DNA from 4 places in the Oceanobacillus locisalsi genome. Region 1 is predicted to be linked to each of the others. Evidence: predicted binding sites of a transcription regulator. Region 1 holds the regulator's gene; each other region holds the start of a gene.
What was found. Region 1 encodes LexA, which represses DNA repair genes until DNA is damaged. Its sites were predicted from a motif close to CGAACATATGTTCG; they were not measured.
Positions count from the first base shown of each region.

Region 1 (3,435 bases):
CATTCCAACAGACATCGCAATACCCTGTCCTAATGGACCGGTTGTTGCTTCAACCCCGTCTGTATGATGCACTTCCGGATGCCCCGGTGTTTTTGAATCCCATTGACGGAAATTTTTTAAATCGTCAATAGAAACTTTATAGCCGGATAAATGCAACAGGCTGTAAAGTAACATCGAACCATGCCCCGCTGATAATACAAAACGATCCCGGTTGAACCATTTTGAATTCTTCGGATTATGATCCATAAAGTCAGTCCAAAGTGTGTAAGCCATCGGTGCTGCCCCCATTGGCAAACCAGGATGGCCTGAGCTTGCGTTTTCAATTGCATCAATAGCTAATGTGCGAATCGTATTAATGGATAGTTGTTCAATTTCTTGTGTCATTATTTTTCTCCTTCCACTGCAAACATATTCTGTTCATAACTCTATTTTATAATGAAATACGGAACGATACAAGCTAAGTCCATGCAGCCAATTAATGTTTCTTGTTACGATCCTGATAATCACGGAGTTTTTTCGGTGTCACATCATTGCCTTCAGGGTCCACTACTGTCATCCCTTTTAAGTGATTTTTAAAAGCTCCCCGCACATTTGCAAGGTACGCTTCACGAAGTTCTTTCTGTTCTGTTTTTTCGTCTTCGGTCAAACCTTCATTTTTCGATTTTTTCGCTAATACGTTTATTCTATCTAATTTGTCTTTAGACAACATAACTTGTCCCTCCTTCTGTCGCTACATATTCAAAATGTTGTCAATGCATTATGACATGTCGGATAATCTAAAGCATTGTTTTACCCTTCTATATTACGTCACTGTCAGTCATCATTCAAGGAATTGATATATTCCTGATAGCGGCGATGGATCGTTGCTTTCGAGGCGTGATACCCCAGTCCATTTAAAACCGATGTAATTTCTTGAAATGTTAATTGATTCTGACGAAGCCGTACAATCTCTTTAATTGGAATCTCAGCACGTTCTCTTCCGGGAGACTGATCAATATGATTTAAATTTTCCTGCGGATTATATCCATTAGATACAGCTCTGCGCATGCCCCGTTTTATTTTCATATTATGTAATTTGCGCTGATGTTCTTCTACTATACCGACAATGTTCAGGACCATCGAGTCAGACTCATTCAATTCGAGTTCCCCTTCATGCGTTACGGTATAAATCGGTATATTCATTTTTCGCAGTTGATGAAATAAAGCAATTTTTGTATTTCCTCTTCCCAGCCTCGTTTCATCCTGAATACAAAGACAGTCAGCTTCTTGACGGGAAAAATAATCAAGAAGCTTAAATATACCATCTCTATCGATATCATAGCTGCTGGCTTTTTCCTGTATGCAGTCAATGACAGTGAAATGTAACTTTTCAGCGAAGGCTGTTAATTCTTCGTATTGTCTTTCCAGTGATGTTTCCTGTGTTTTTTTATCTGTACTCACCCGGCAGTAAATAATCGTTCGCAATATCTTTTCCTCCAATAGTCAACCGTTCTTGTCCAAATTCCGGGTTATCCTGTTATGTTGTTTCGCTTTCGTTACAAATTTTATTCAATCCTTATAAAATAAGCAAGGAAATAAGTCATCCTGTTCCAAAATCTAAGCAGTCGTCACCATCATTACATATAAAAATAACAAAGCTACAATAAAAGATATAATATAAAACGCATCAGACTTCATTAGTTTTTCAAACATTTTAAAACTCCCCTTCAGTTATTTTATAAATCTCCGGAACAGCTGTTCTAAAAATAGTATATAAAGAACAACTGTTCTTGTCAACAATTTTTAGAACGTTTGTTTGTAAAAGACAGAAATACATGCTATACTTGTAAATAACAAATACCTATGCTAGAGGGGAGAAAATCATGACAAAACTATCAAAAAGACAGCAGATGATTTTTAACTTTATTAAAGATGAAGTAGAACAAAAAGGCTATCCGCCTTCCGTACGTGAAATTGCAGTAGCTGTCGAATTAGCTTCAAGTTCTACTGTTCATGGTCATTTAGAGAGATTAGAAAATAAAGGGTATATTCGCAGAGACCCGACGAAACCCCGTGCTATTGAAATTATATACGGCAATGAGAATGAAGCGCCCAGAGATAAAGCCATTTATATACCTGTGATTGGTAAAGTAACAGCAGGCATTCCTATTACTGCAATTGAAAATATTGAGGAATACATTCCTGTTCCCAGCTCTTCAGCCGGACCGGATGATAATCTGTTTGTACTTATTATCGACGGGGAAAGCATGATTGAGGCAGGCATCCTGGATAATGATATGGTTATTGTTAAACAGCAAAATTCTGCGGATAACGGGGATATTGTTGTAGCTATGACAGAAGATGATGAAGCTACTGTCAAACGATTTTTTAAAGAAAAGAACCGTTTCCGTCTGCAGCCTGAAAATCCGACAATGGAACCTCTCTATTATGAAAACGTAACGATTCTTGGTAAAGTTATCGGACTGTATCGTAATATACATTAATCCAAACGATACAGCTCTCTGAGTATCCCGAGGGATATATAGACAGCTGTACAACGAAATATTTATGAATTAAAAAAGTTAACAGTCACATTCGTGTAAATGTACCTGTTAACTTTTTAAACATATATGATGCACACGCTTCATATGCTTGTATTAAAGACAAGCTTAAGGAGTGTATTGCCTTGCCTGACATCATAAAAAAAAGATGGATTTATATTCCGATTATCCTCATTGCCTTTGTATGTGGTCTTATTTATTTAACGAAAGTTGCAGATTATTTAACCCTTCCTTTTCTGTCCATGCTTTTACTCATTCTCACATTTTTAGAAGTCCATCCGGACAAAAATTATTTTTCCAGGAAAAATATCATTAAAATATTTTCTGCTTTGTTGCTTGTCGGGCTTGCAGCATGGTACCAAATTGCAGTTTTCATTCTTGGATAATTCAATTTGATGGCACCACAGTATATTCCCTTCATAACATCGCATCATGAATTTATGCCGTTGTTTTGGCATTCGCAACTCTGTAACTGTATATAACAAAAGACATCTCTCTTCACCAGGGCAATATTACACCCTATTAAAGAAAAATGTCTTATGATGAACAAACCATTTATTTATCGTCCTAAAAAGGAATGTATCTGCTTTTATATACCGGATTGTAAATATTGTATAAGTAATATAAATCCTGTTACACATCGGGTTTAGTACCCACTAACTCACCTTATGCTCCAGCCTTAATCTGTCAGCCACCATCGCAATGAATTCGCTATTTGTAGGTTTAGCTTTGGAGATATTGATGGTGTAACCAAATAAAGCAGATATAGAATCAACGTTGCCTCTGCTCCAGGCAACCTCTATGGCATGGCGAATCGCTCTTTCAACACGTGAAGCAGTTGTGCTGAACTTTTTAGCGATATCCGGGTAAAGTACTTTTGTAATGGAGCCTAACA
Region 1 is NZ_JBHTKK010000009.1:74,133-77,567, forward strand. Features, by position in the region: gene tkt (transketolase) at 1-384, opposite strand, end outside; gene ACFQ19_RS09185 (DUF896 domain-containing protein) at 476-709, opposite strand; gene ACFQ19_RS09190 (YneB family resolvase-like protein) at 814-1,464, opposite strand; gene lexA (transcriptional repressor LexA) at 1,863-2,483, shown strand; gene ACFQ19_RS09200 (hypothetical protein) at 2,666-2,926, shown strand; gene spo0A (sporulation transcription factor Spo0A) at 3,197-3,435, opposite strand, start outside.

Region 2 (3,435 bases), on a different contig from region 1:
AGAAGTAGATGAAGAAACCGGCGGGTTAATTGAAACCCAAGTAGTGGAAAAAATCCGCGAAGGTGAAGATGACAGACAGTTAGAACGTTCTTTAGAAGAACTGTATCAGTAAAACAGGAGATTTGTTCATTCATCCTATTGTGATGGATGAACAAATTTTCATTGACAAATAGGATTTACAAAGCAGGTGAAGCGTATTGGTGGAATCATGGCTTATTGAATTGGCAAAAGGCATAGGCAAATTTTTTCTGAACCCGGCATTATACTGGTTTTTATTTATATTAACGATGGCAAGTTATCTTCGTATAAAACGTGAGCGGTATGATTTCGGGATAAAAATGTATCCCAGGTTTATGGAATGGCATCGGACCTGGCTTGTTGCATTAATCAGCGGGATATTGATATCGGCTGTTATTATCGGTGCCGGAATGGTATTTTCGTATGAAACGCTTCTCGTATTAGCACTCAGCTTTGTTATTTTAAGTGTCAGTACGCGTTTTACATTACTTTCCCCCAGTTATACTTTGGGGCTGACATTCCTTATTTTATTTTTTGCGCCTTATGTATTAGACATGCAAAATGTTGTGGATTACTCCTTGCTGTACGGACGGAGTCTTCCGGCGTTAGCGGTGCTGGCAGGTCTGCTTCTTTTTGTAGAGTCTTTATTGATTAAACGGATAGAAAAACAGGACGTGTTTCCAAGCATTCAATTAAGTGATCGCGGGGCTTGGGTAGGTGTGCAGCAGCTGAAGCGGCTAACGGTTGTACCGCTGCTGATGCTCGTACCTGAAGGAGCAATTACTTCTTTTGCGCCTTGGTGGCCTTATTTATCCATTGGCGAATCTTCTTTGGGATTAGTGCTTATTCCCTTTTTAATAGGGTTTAACTACAAAGCTAAAGGGCATTTCCATGAGGAGGCTATCTATAAACTCGCAAAAGCGAATACCTTTTTAGCAATCGGTATTCTGCTTATTGCTGTCGGCGGTGTATTTGTTCCATATCTTTCCCTTACTGCCATTATCCTGGCGATAATAGGAAAAGAATATTTGAATTACCGTTACAGAGAAGGCGACCGTTTGCGCCGGCCATATTATCAGCCACATGCAAAAGGGTTGCGGGTTGTCGGTGTTTTACCGGGAAGCCCTGCAGACAGGCTAAAAATAGAACCTGGCGAAGTGGTTTACCGAGTTCATGGAAGAAATGTACAGACTCCTCAAGCTTTTTATGAAGCGCTGCAGGGGAGTGGCGCTTATATTAAAATGGAAGTGCTCAACCAGGACGAAGAAGTCCGTTTTGTACAATGCTCTCTGTACGAAGGAGAACATCATTCCTTAGGATTTCAATTTGCAGAAGAACCTTTTAAAGCAAGAAGAGAGAGAAAGAATAACGCATCTTAATAAAAGAATGCTTGGAACAGCAGTTGTTACGTGCTCCAAGCATTCTTTTCGTTATTATAAAATAGAATCAAGGATTGAGTGTTTGACAGAAAGGCTATAATAGAAGTAGAGGATTTTAAATAAATTGTATACAACAATATAAAGAAAATATCGAATGCTTGTTCGTTTTTGGCAAAAAGGGTATAATAGATAATAGTTATTGCAAGGAACGGAGGAAATAGGATGAAGGATCAATTTGAATTAGTATCTGCTTATGAACCGGCGGGCGATCAGCCGGAAGCAATTAATGACATTGTTGAAAAAGTGCTTGCCGGCCAGCGTCACCAGACATTGCTCGGTGCTACCGGAACGGGAAAAACATTTACCATGTCCAATGTGGTCAAAGAAATTAACCGGCCGACACTTGTGATTGCGCATAATAAAACATTGGCAGGTCAGCTGTATAGTGAGTTTAAAGAATTCTTTCCAAATAACGCGGTAGAATATTTTGTGAGCTATTATGACTACTATCAGCCGGAAGCTTATGTGCCTTCTACCGACACGTTTATTGAAAAGGATGCAAGTATCAATGATGAAATTGATAAATTACGTCACTCGGCTACATCCGCACTTTTTGAACGAAATGATGTTTTAATTGTATCCAGTGTTTCCTGTATTTACGGTTTGGGTAATCCGGAAGAATATAAGAGCCAGGTGCTGTCCTTAAGGCTCGGCATGGAAAAAGAGAGAGATCAGCTGTTGCGGGAGCTGGTGGATATTCAATATGCAAGAAATGATATTAATTTTCAGCGCGGGACATTCCGTGTACGCGGAGACTCCGTAGAAATTATCCCTGCATCACATGAAGAACACTGTATCCGGGTAGAATTTTTTGGGGATGAGATTGACCGGGTTCGGGAAGTCGATGCGTTAACCGGTGAAATTATCGGAGACCGTGAACATGTAGCTATCTTCCCAGCTTCTCACTTTGTTACCCGTGATGAAAAGATGAAAATAGCGATTAAAAATATCGAAAAAGAACTGGAAGAACGGCTGAAAGAATTACATGATGCCGGGAAACTGCTGGAAGCGCAACGTTTAGAACAACGGACCAATTATGATTTGGAAATGATGCGGGAGATGGGCTTTTGTTCCGGAATTGAAAACTACTCGCGTCCATTAACGTTACGTGAGCCGGGAGCAACGCCTTATACTTTGCTGGATTTCTTTCCCGATGACTTTTTAGTTATCATTGATGAATCCCATGCGACATTGCCGCAGATCCGCGGTATGTACAATGGAGACCAAGCCCGGAAGCAGGTTCTGGTGGATCACGGATTCCGGCTGCCTTCTGCAATGGATAACCGGCCGTTACGATTTGAAGAGTTTGAGGGAAAAACCAATCAACTGGTGTATGTTTCTGCAACGCCGGGGCCATATGAATTAGAGCATTCACCGGAAATGACAGAGCAGATCATCCGGCCGACAGGCTTGCTGGATCCGGAAGTGCAGGTCCGACCGATTGATGGACAGATTGATGATTTAATTAGTGAGATTAATAAACGGACGGAACGTAAAGAGCGTGTCTTAATCACGACGTTGACGAAGAAAATGTCAGAGGACTTAACCGATTATTTAAAAGAAATCGGCATTAAAGTTGCTTACCTGCATTCGGAAATTAAAACATTGGAGCGGATTGAAGTGATTCGCAATCTTCGTGTCGGAAAATATGATGTGCTTGTCGGAATTAACCTTCTCCGGGAAGGGCTGGATATTCCGGAAGTATCGCTGGTTTCCATTTTGGATGCAGATAAAGAAGGATTCCTGCGTTCCGAGCGTTCTTTAATTCAGACGATGGGTCGTGCTGCGCGTAATGAGCAGGGCAAAGTCATTATGTATGCAGACAAAATAACCGATTCCATGCAAAAAGCGATGGATGAAACGAACCGCCGTCGTGAAGTACAGCAAGCATATAATGAAAAATATGGCATCACCCCGCAAACTATTCGGAAAGAAGTCCGGGATGTTATTCAGGCAACGGTTGCTGCCGAAGCTCCGG
Region 2 is NZ_JBHTKK010000026.1:9,218-12,652, reverse strand. Features, by position in the region: gene ACFQ19_RS16860 (S41 family peptidase) at 1-112, shown strand, start outside; gene ACFQ19_RS16855 (PDZ domain-containing protein) at 201-1,397, shown strand; gene uvrB (excinuclease ABC subunit UvrB) at 1,620-3,435, shown strand, end outside.
Region 2: uvrB (excinuclease ABC subunit UvrB) is a predicted target of LexA. The motif match lies at 1,549-1,562, and genes of this name have one in related genera.

Region 3 (3,435 bases), on a different contig from region 1:
CATAAAGTAAATTATAAAATTATACACTATTAATATTAATTCTCACCAGCCGGAATGTCAAGAAACTCCCGATATAAATTATAATATATTGGAAATTATATTTGTTAGTAAAATCGAAAAAGCACAAACCGGCTTAAACGCATTTAAAAAACCATAGTACTAAGACTATGGTTTTCGTTTCGCTTAACTTGACAAGTTGAATGATAAAAATGCAGGCAATTGCTGTTCATGCTTGTCGAGCATAATCTGTTCCGGCTTGATGCCCTGCTCACGTAATACGTCAATGTTCTGTGTGAGAAATTCATCGCTGCCTACAATGTAGAAGAATCCCTCTTTGTCTGCCGCAAGTTGTTTCACTTCTTCATAATAGTCTTCCCGATTATCAACAAAACGGGAGGTAAACTTCTTATCTGGAGCAGATTCAAAAATCGGCGTAAATAAGAAATCTCTGGATGAATCGATATTCAGAGAGTGGATTTGATTGACGTTATCCGCGTGCTCCAAATAATCAAGCACAAGTGGCCTAAACGTTGCCAGACCGACACCGGACGACAACAGATAAACATTTCTGTCTTCTCTTTTTAGAGGCACATTTGAGTGGGTTTTAAATATAGCCACTTCATGGCCGACTTCCATATTTCTTAAAATTGACTTAAACTCCGAACACTGCTCTCTGATTCGTGTTGTAATACCGATAGAATCCTCACTCGGTAAAGTGGAAATAGACATATGCCGAATCAGACTGCGATTAGGTTTTTCCCCTGCATTAAACCCTTCCAGCGCAAAATGGGTATGAGCGCCTTCGTCCCATGTGAATCCTTCCGGACGATCGAGCAGATACGTTTTAACCTCGGAGGTTTCATCAATAATCTTATTTATTTTAGTCCAGTATATTTTCATAGTATATTCTCCTCGCCATTAATGATGCTATTATTACGTAGCATACCACAAATGATAACAATTCTCAATTAAATAGATAAACAATACATAAAAATATGTAAAAAAACCATAGTATGATGACTATGGTTTTAAAAGACTAGATATCCATGCTTCCCTGTTCTTCTTCTTCGGATTTTTCTTCACTTTGTTCCGGTTCTTTGTCCAGTTCATAATAGTCACGGATAGCTGTATTGATTTCATCAAATATCTCCCGATTTTCTTTCAGGAATTGTTTTGCATTCTCTCTGCCCTGGCCTAAACGATCTCCATTATAAGAGTACCAGGCTCCGCTTTTCTGAACAATTTCCAGATTGGTTCCGACATCAAGGACTTCTCCTTCTTTGGAAATACCCTGCCCGTACATAATATCTACTTCTGCCTGTTTGAACGGAGGTGCTACTTTATTTTTCACAACCTTAATACGGGCCTTGTTTCCGACCATATCATTGCCGACTTTTAGCGTTTCCGCACGGCGTACTTCCAGTCTCACAGAAGAATAGAACTTTAACGCCCGGCCGCCGGGAGTTGTTTCCGGATTTCCGAACATCACACCAACTTTTTCACGAATCTGATTAATGAAAACAGCTGTTGTATTTGATTTATTGATGGCTCCTGACAGTTTACGGAGTGCCTGTGACATTAATCTGGCCTGCAAGCCGACATGGGAATCTCCCATTTCTCCTTCAATCTCTGCTTTTGGCACAAGTGCTGCTACAGAATCGACCACAATAATATCTACTGCCCCGCTTCGTACAAGTGCTTCAGCAATTTCCAAGGCTTGTTCCCCTGTATCCGGCTGTGATAATAAAAGTTCATCAATATCTACACCGAGCGCCCGTGCATACACAGGGTCAAGAGCATGCTCTGCGTCAATAAAAGCGGCCTGGCCGCCCTGCTTCTGCGCTTCTGCAATTGCATGAAGTGCAACGGTGGTTTTACCGGATGATTCCGGACCATATATCTCTACTACTCTTCCTCTTGGATACCCGCCAATTCCGAGCGAAACATCCAAAGCCAGTGAACCGCTTGGAATGGTAGCAATCTTAGGCGTTTCATTCTCTCCCATTTTCATAATGGAACCTTTACCGAATTGCTTCTCTATTTGTCTTAAAGCCGTATCTAAAGCTTGTTGTTTATCACTCACCGAAAATTACCTCCTTTATCTATCTGTATCTATCATACAATGATTTTTTAGATTTAACAAGTGAAAAGACGAATAAATGTTCTTGTATTTTCGGGAAGATTTTCACCTCAAAATTAAAAATACCAGGTTTTATTCGTACAGAAAAAGTAATTTTTCCGTACGAAAAAGACATGGAATCATTAAAAAGCAATACTGAATTATTTATTTAAATATTGATATAATAATTCGAATCCTTTTAAAGCAGCTCTTTCACGGATATTATTGCGGTTTCCTGATAACAGAATAGAGCTGGATTCTACTACTTTATCCTCATCCCAAATAGCAATATAGACTTGCCCGACCGGTTTGCCTTCCTGTTCATCCGGACCGGCGACACCTGTGAAAGAAATAGCCATCGGCGTATTTAGTTTCAAAGCCGTTTGTTTCGCCATCACCTCTGCACATTCCTGACTCACAACACCATAAGTCGAAATCCATTCCGCTGATAAATCCAATAAAGATGTTTTCGCAGCAGTCTGGTATGTAACCAGGCTGCCGGCAAACACATTCGATGCTCCTGCGGCGGACACGAGATTACTGGAAAAAAGGCCTCCCGTTAAGCTTTCTGCCACACCAATTGTTTTGTTCTTCTCTATTAACAGTTCAATAACTTTATTTTCAATAGTCTGTTCATCTTCCCCAAAACAATAGTCGCCGACACGCGCTAAAATTTCCTGTTTTTTATCTGCGACCAATTTTTGCGCTTCTTCTTTTGAGGAAGCACTGGCTGTAACCCGGATCACAACCCCCTGATCTTGCGCAAGCGGTGCAATCGTCGGATTTGTTTGTTCATGAATCATATCGGTTAATTCATGTTCTAAATTCGATTCACCGATTCCGATAAATTTCAATACGGTCGATTGAATGACCTGCTGCTTCCCGGTTAAACTTTCTAAAAACGGAAACAGCTCCTCTACAGAAATCTGCTTCATTTCCCGGGGAACACCCGGCAAAAAGAACCAATGTGTTCCCTGAAAGTCGACATACATTCCCGGCGCCATACCGGCATTATTTTTTAACACACGAGCGCCTTCAAAGACACGGGCCTGCTTGCGATTATTCGGTGTCATGGTACGATTGCGCGCTTGATAATAGCTTTCTATTTTATCCATGGTTACTTTATCTTCTACCATTTCCAGACCTGTTAATTGTTCAAATCCTTCTCGTGTCATATCATCTTCTGTCGGTCCTAATCCGCCGGTAACAATCACAATATCCGAACGAGACTGTGCAAGTCGAAAAGCCTGCTCCACCCGATCCAGATTATCTCCAACTACCGTATGGTTGTACACATTAATGCCGTAAGCGGCTAG
Region 3 is NZ_JBHTKK010000010.1:33,707-37,141, reverse strand. Features, by position in the region: gene ACFQ19_RS09685 (dihydropteridine reductase) at 184-900, opposite strand; gene recA (recombinase RecA) at 1,037-2,083, opposite strand; gene ACFQ19_RS09675 (competence/damage-inducible protein A) at 2,281-3,435, opposite strand, start outside.
Region 3: recA (recombinase RecA) is a predicted target of LexA. The motif match lies at 2,153-2,166, and genes of this name have one in related genera.

Region 4 (3,435 bases), on a different contig from region 1:
CTTATCAAGGCTTGGATTTTGTATTTAACGGCTTATCGGGAATGTTAATTGGATTTTTTGCCATTTCTACCTTATATGGAATAAATATCATATTTTTTATGATTCCTATACTGTTGATGATATTGCTTAAAAGGGTTCAAGTCATAAAAAACGAAGAGGATCAAGCTAGGAACACGAACTATAAAGCAGCATTGCTGGAGGGTATAAAGGCAGTTAATCACCCTTTGCTGCGAGCATTTTTAATTCCGCTGACGATGGTTAATTTTTTGTTTGCGATGGTTCTTGTGACACTGCCGTCTTTTGCAGATCAGTATGGAAATGGTTCTTCAACATATGGATTGACAATTGCATTCCTAGGATTAGGTTCGATGCTGGGGGCTTTATTTATAGACAGGTTCAAAACAAAACAGCGATTAGGTATTATCTTGTCTTTTGGTTTTATGTTATCCGGAGCTGCGTGGATTTTGATGGTATTCAGCATTCACATATCATCAATTCTCTTTTATATGCTGCTGGTTATCTCCTATGCATTTATCGGGGCTGTAAATGTATTGTTTACGGTTCTTTTTCAGAAGCTTCCGGAAGAAAAAATACTGGGGCGTGTGAATACAGCTGTTGAAAGTATTATCAGTTTTGCCATGCCTGTCGGCTCATTAATTGGAGGCTTTTTAACAGAGCTTACTTCACCGATTTTTGTTCTGTGTTTGTTTGGGATAGGATTAATCATATTAGGTGCCTTTTATTTAACGAATAGAAATATTCAAAGTTTGCCTGATATTGATAAGATGGGAAAACTTCAAAAGTAAATGGATATTATTCAACATATACACGCTGAAAAAGCTGCGTTCATGTAAGACGCAGCTTTTTCGTTAGGGGTTATCTTTTTCGCTTGTTTTTCTTATTGTCCAAATTCAAAAATTCGCTGTTTTCACTTGCAAACTCTGTATGATGACCCGTTTTATTATGCTTGTTGCGGTTATTTTGTTTTCCTTTGTCCTTATTGCGATTTTTATTTTCTTCAGACATGACTGCGCACCTCCTGTGAATATTTATGGTGATTACAATCACCAATGAAGCTAGTTTAACCACCCAGTGGAATATTATGAGTCACGAAGAGCGGCTTATACTGTTCATCGATGCGATATCATTGCAGAGAATGAAAATGTAAATCCATTAGAAAAAATGTACAATCTATGGCATAATGGAATCATATATCGAACGAATGTTTCCAGTGAGAAATGAAGAACGTAAACGAATGAATTCAGCTTCAAAAGAAAGGCGATGAATGTGAAATGGGAGTCCAATTAATACTGGCAGAAAAACCATCTGTTGCAAAAAATATAGCAGATGCATTAAACATAAAAACCAAGAAAGATGGCTATTTTGAAGGGGATAATTATGTAATTACCTGGGCTTTTGGCCATCTTGTCGAGTTATATGATGCAAAGGACTATGATGGGAAAATGCGCAGCTGGAAGATGGACAACTTTCCGTTCATTCCTTCTGAATTTAAATATAAAGTGAAAAGCAATCCCAGAAATCGGGCGCAGACAGACGGTGGAGCAGCCAAACAGTTAAAAACGATTTACGCACTTATGAAGCGAAATGATGTGGAAGCCATTATTTCCGCGTGCGATTATGACCGGGAAGGACAGTTGATTGCGGACAGTATTATCTACCGGGGTGGGAAAAGACCAAAGGCAAAAGTATATCGCCTGCTTTTAAATGAATGGACGCAGAAGGAAGTACTGCAAGGATTGGAAAATCTCAGGGCCAACAATACAATGCAGCCGTTACGGGACGCAGGAGTCAGCAGACAATGGGCCGATTGGGTCATTGGTATTAACCTGACATCTGTTGCAACATTAAAATATCAACAAGGGAAAAGCAAAGCATTAAATATCGGGAGAGTCCTTCTTCCGACCTTGAAAATCATTTATGATCGTGACCAAGAGATTAAACATTTTAAGCCGGAAGATTATTTTAAACTGACAGCAACTTTTCAAACTGCAGCAAATCAGGAATATGAAGGTACTTACACGGAAAATAAAGAAGATAAATTCAAGAAAAAAGAATTGTTGGAGCCGATTAACGAAGCAATACAAAACAAACAAGCAGTCATTACCGACAAGCAAGTGGAGAAGAAGAAGGAATTTCCGCCGTTTTTATTCAACTTATCTAATCTGCAAGGCTTTATAACGAATAAATTCAAGGGATGGACTTCCGATAAAGTGTTAAAAGTAGCGCAGTCCCTTTATGAGAAAAAGCTGATTACCTATCCGCGTACGCCTAGTACGGCATTAGAGGAGAGTTTAGTTGGAAAAACAGCTCATGTGTTGAAAGTGCATTCGGAAGACCTTCCTTATCAAGATGAAATTAAATTTATGAAAACCAAGCGTGTTTTTAATAATGCGAAAGTAGAAAGCCACAGCGCTATTATTCCAACGTATATGAAATCGAAACGACTGTCAGCTGATGAAGAAATCGTTTATACAGCTATTAAAAACCGCTTCATTATGCAGTTTATGCCGATTGCTGAATATGAAGAGACAAAGATAACTACTAAAATTGTAGAGGTGGATTTACCTGGTGTTTTCCAATCAAAAGGAAAAGTACAGCTCGTTGAAGGCTGGAAAAAGGTAGAGAAAATCCAGTCAAAAGATACGTTGCTTCCGGCTGTGAGTAAAGAAGAGCGTGTCCATGTTGCAGGCGCTGAAGTTACTTCTCATGTAACCAAGCCGCCAAAGTATCATACGGAAAGAACATTGCTTCGTGTTATGGAGACATGCGGGAAAAATTATAAGGAAGATGAAAACGAAGAGGTGCCGGAAAGTATTTTAGCCGGTTTCAGTATTGGTACAGCTGCAACCAGAGCGGAAACCATCAAAAAATTGAAGGATGTAGGCTATATTGCGGCGGAAAAGAAACATCTGCATTGTACCGAGCTCGGCAATCGGCTTGTGGAAACCTTTCCTGTGAAAGATTTATTCGATTTGGAGTTTACGGGACGGCTGGAAAAAGCATTATCGGATATTCAAAAAGGAGAAGGGAGCAAACAGGAATTTCTCCGGCTTATATTTCGTTTTACAACAGAATCGGTGGACACCATTAAGCATGGAGAGGAAGTTACAATTCATAAGGTAACAAGTACGAAAGCAACCAATGAAGTATTGGGAACATGTCCGGCATGCGGCGGCAAGGTGACAGACGGCTATAAAGCTTTTGGCTGCAATAATTGGAAGAAGGGCTGTACATTTGCGATTTGGAAAAATGATAAATATTTAGCTTCGATGCGCAAAAAGCCGACGAAAACCATGGTGAAAAAGCTGCTGAAGGAGAAGGAAGTCTTTGTGAAAGGGCTGACAAGTAAAAAAGGGAAGAAATTTAATGCTTATTTAAGTTATGAAAAGAATAAGGAAAATGACTATTACAGCT
Region 4 is NZ_JBHTKK010000028.1:22,215-25,649, forward strand. Features, by position in the region: gene ACFQ19_RS17475 (MFS transporter) at 1-806, shown strand, start outside; gene ACFQ19_RS17480 (hypothetical protein) at 877-1,026, opposite strand; gene ACFQ19_RS17485 (type IA DNA topoisomerase) at 1,293-3,435, shown strand, end outside.
Region 4: ACFQ19_RS17485 (type IA DNA topoisomerase) is a predicted target of LexA. The motif match lies at 1,216-1,229, and genes of this name have one in related genera.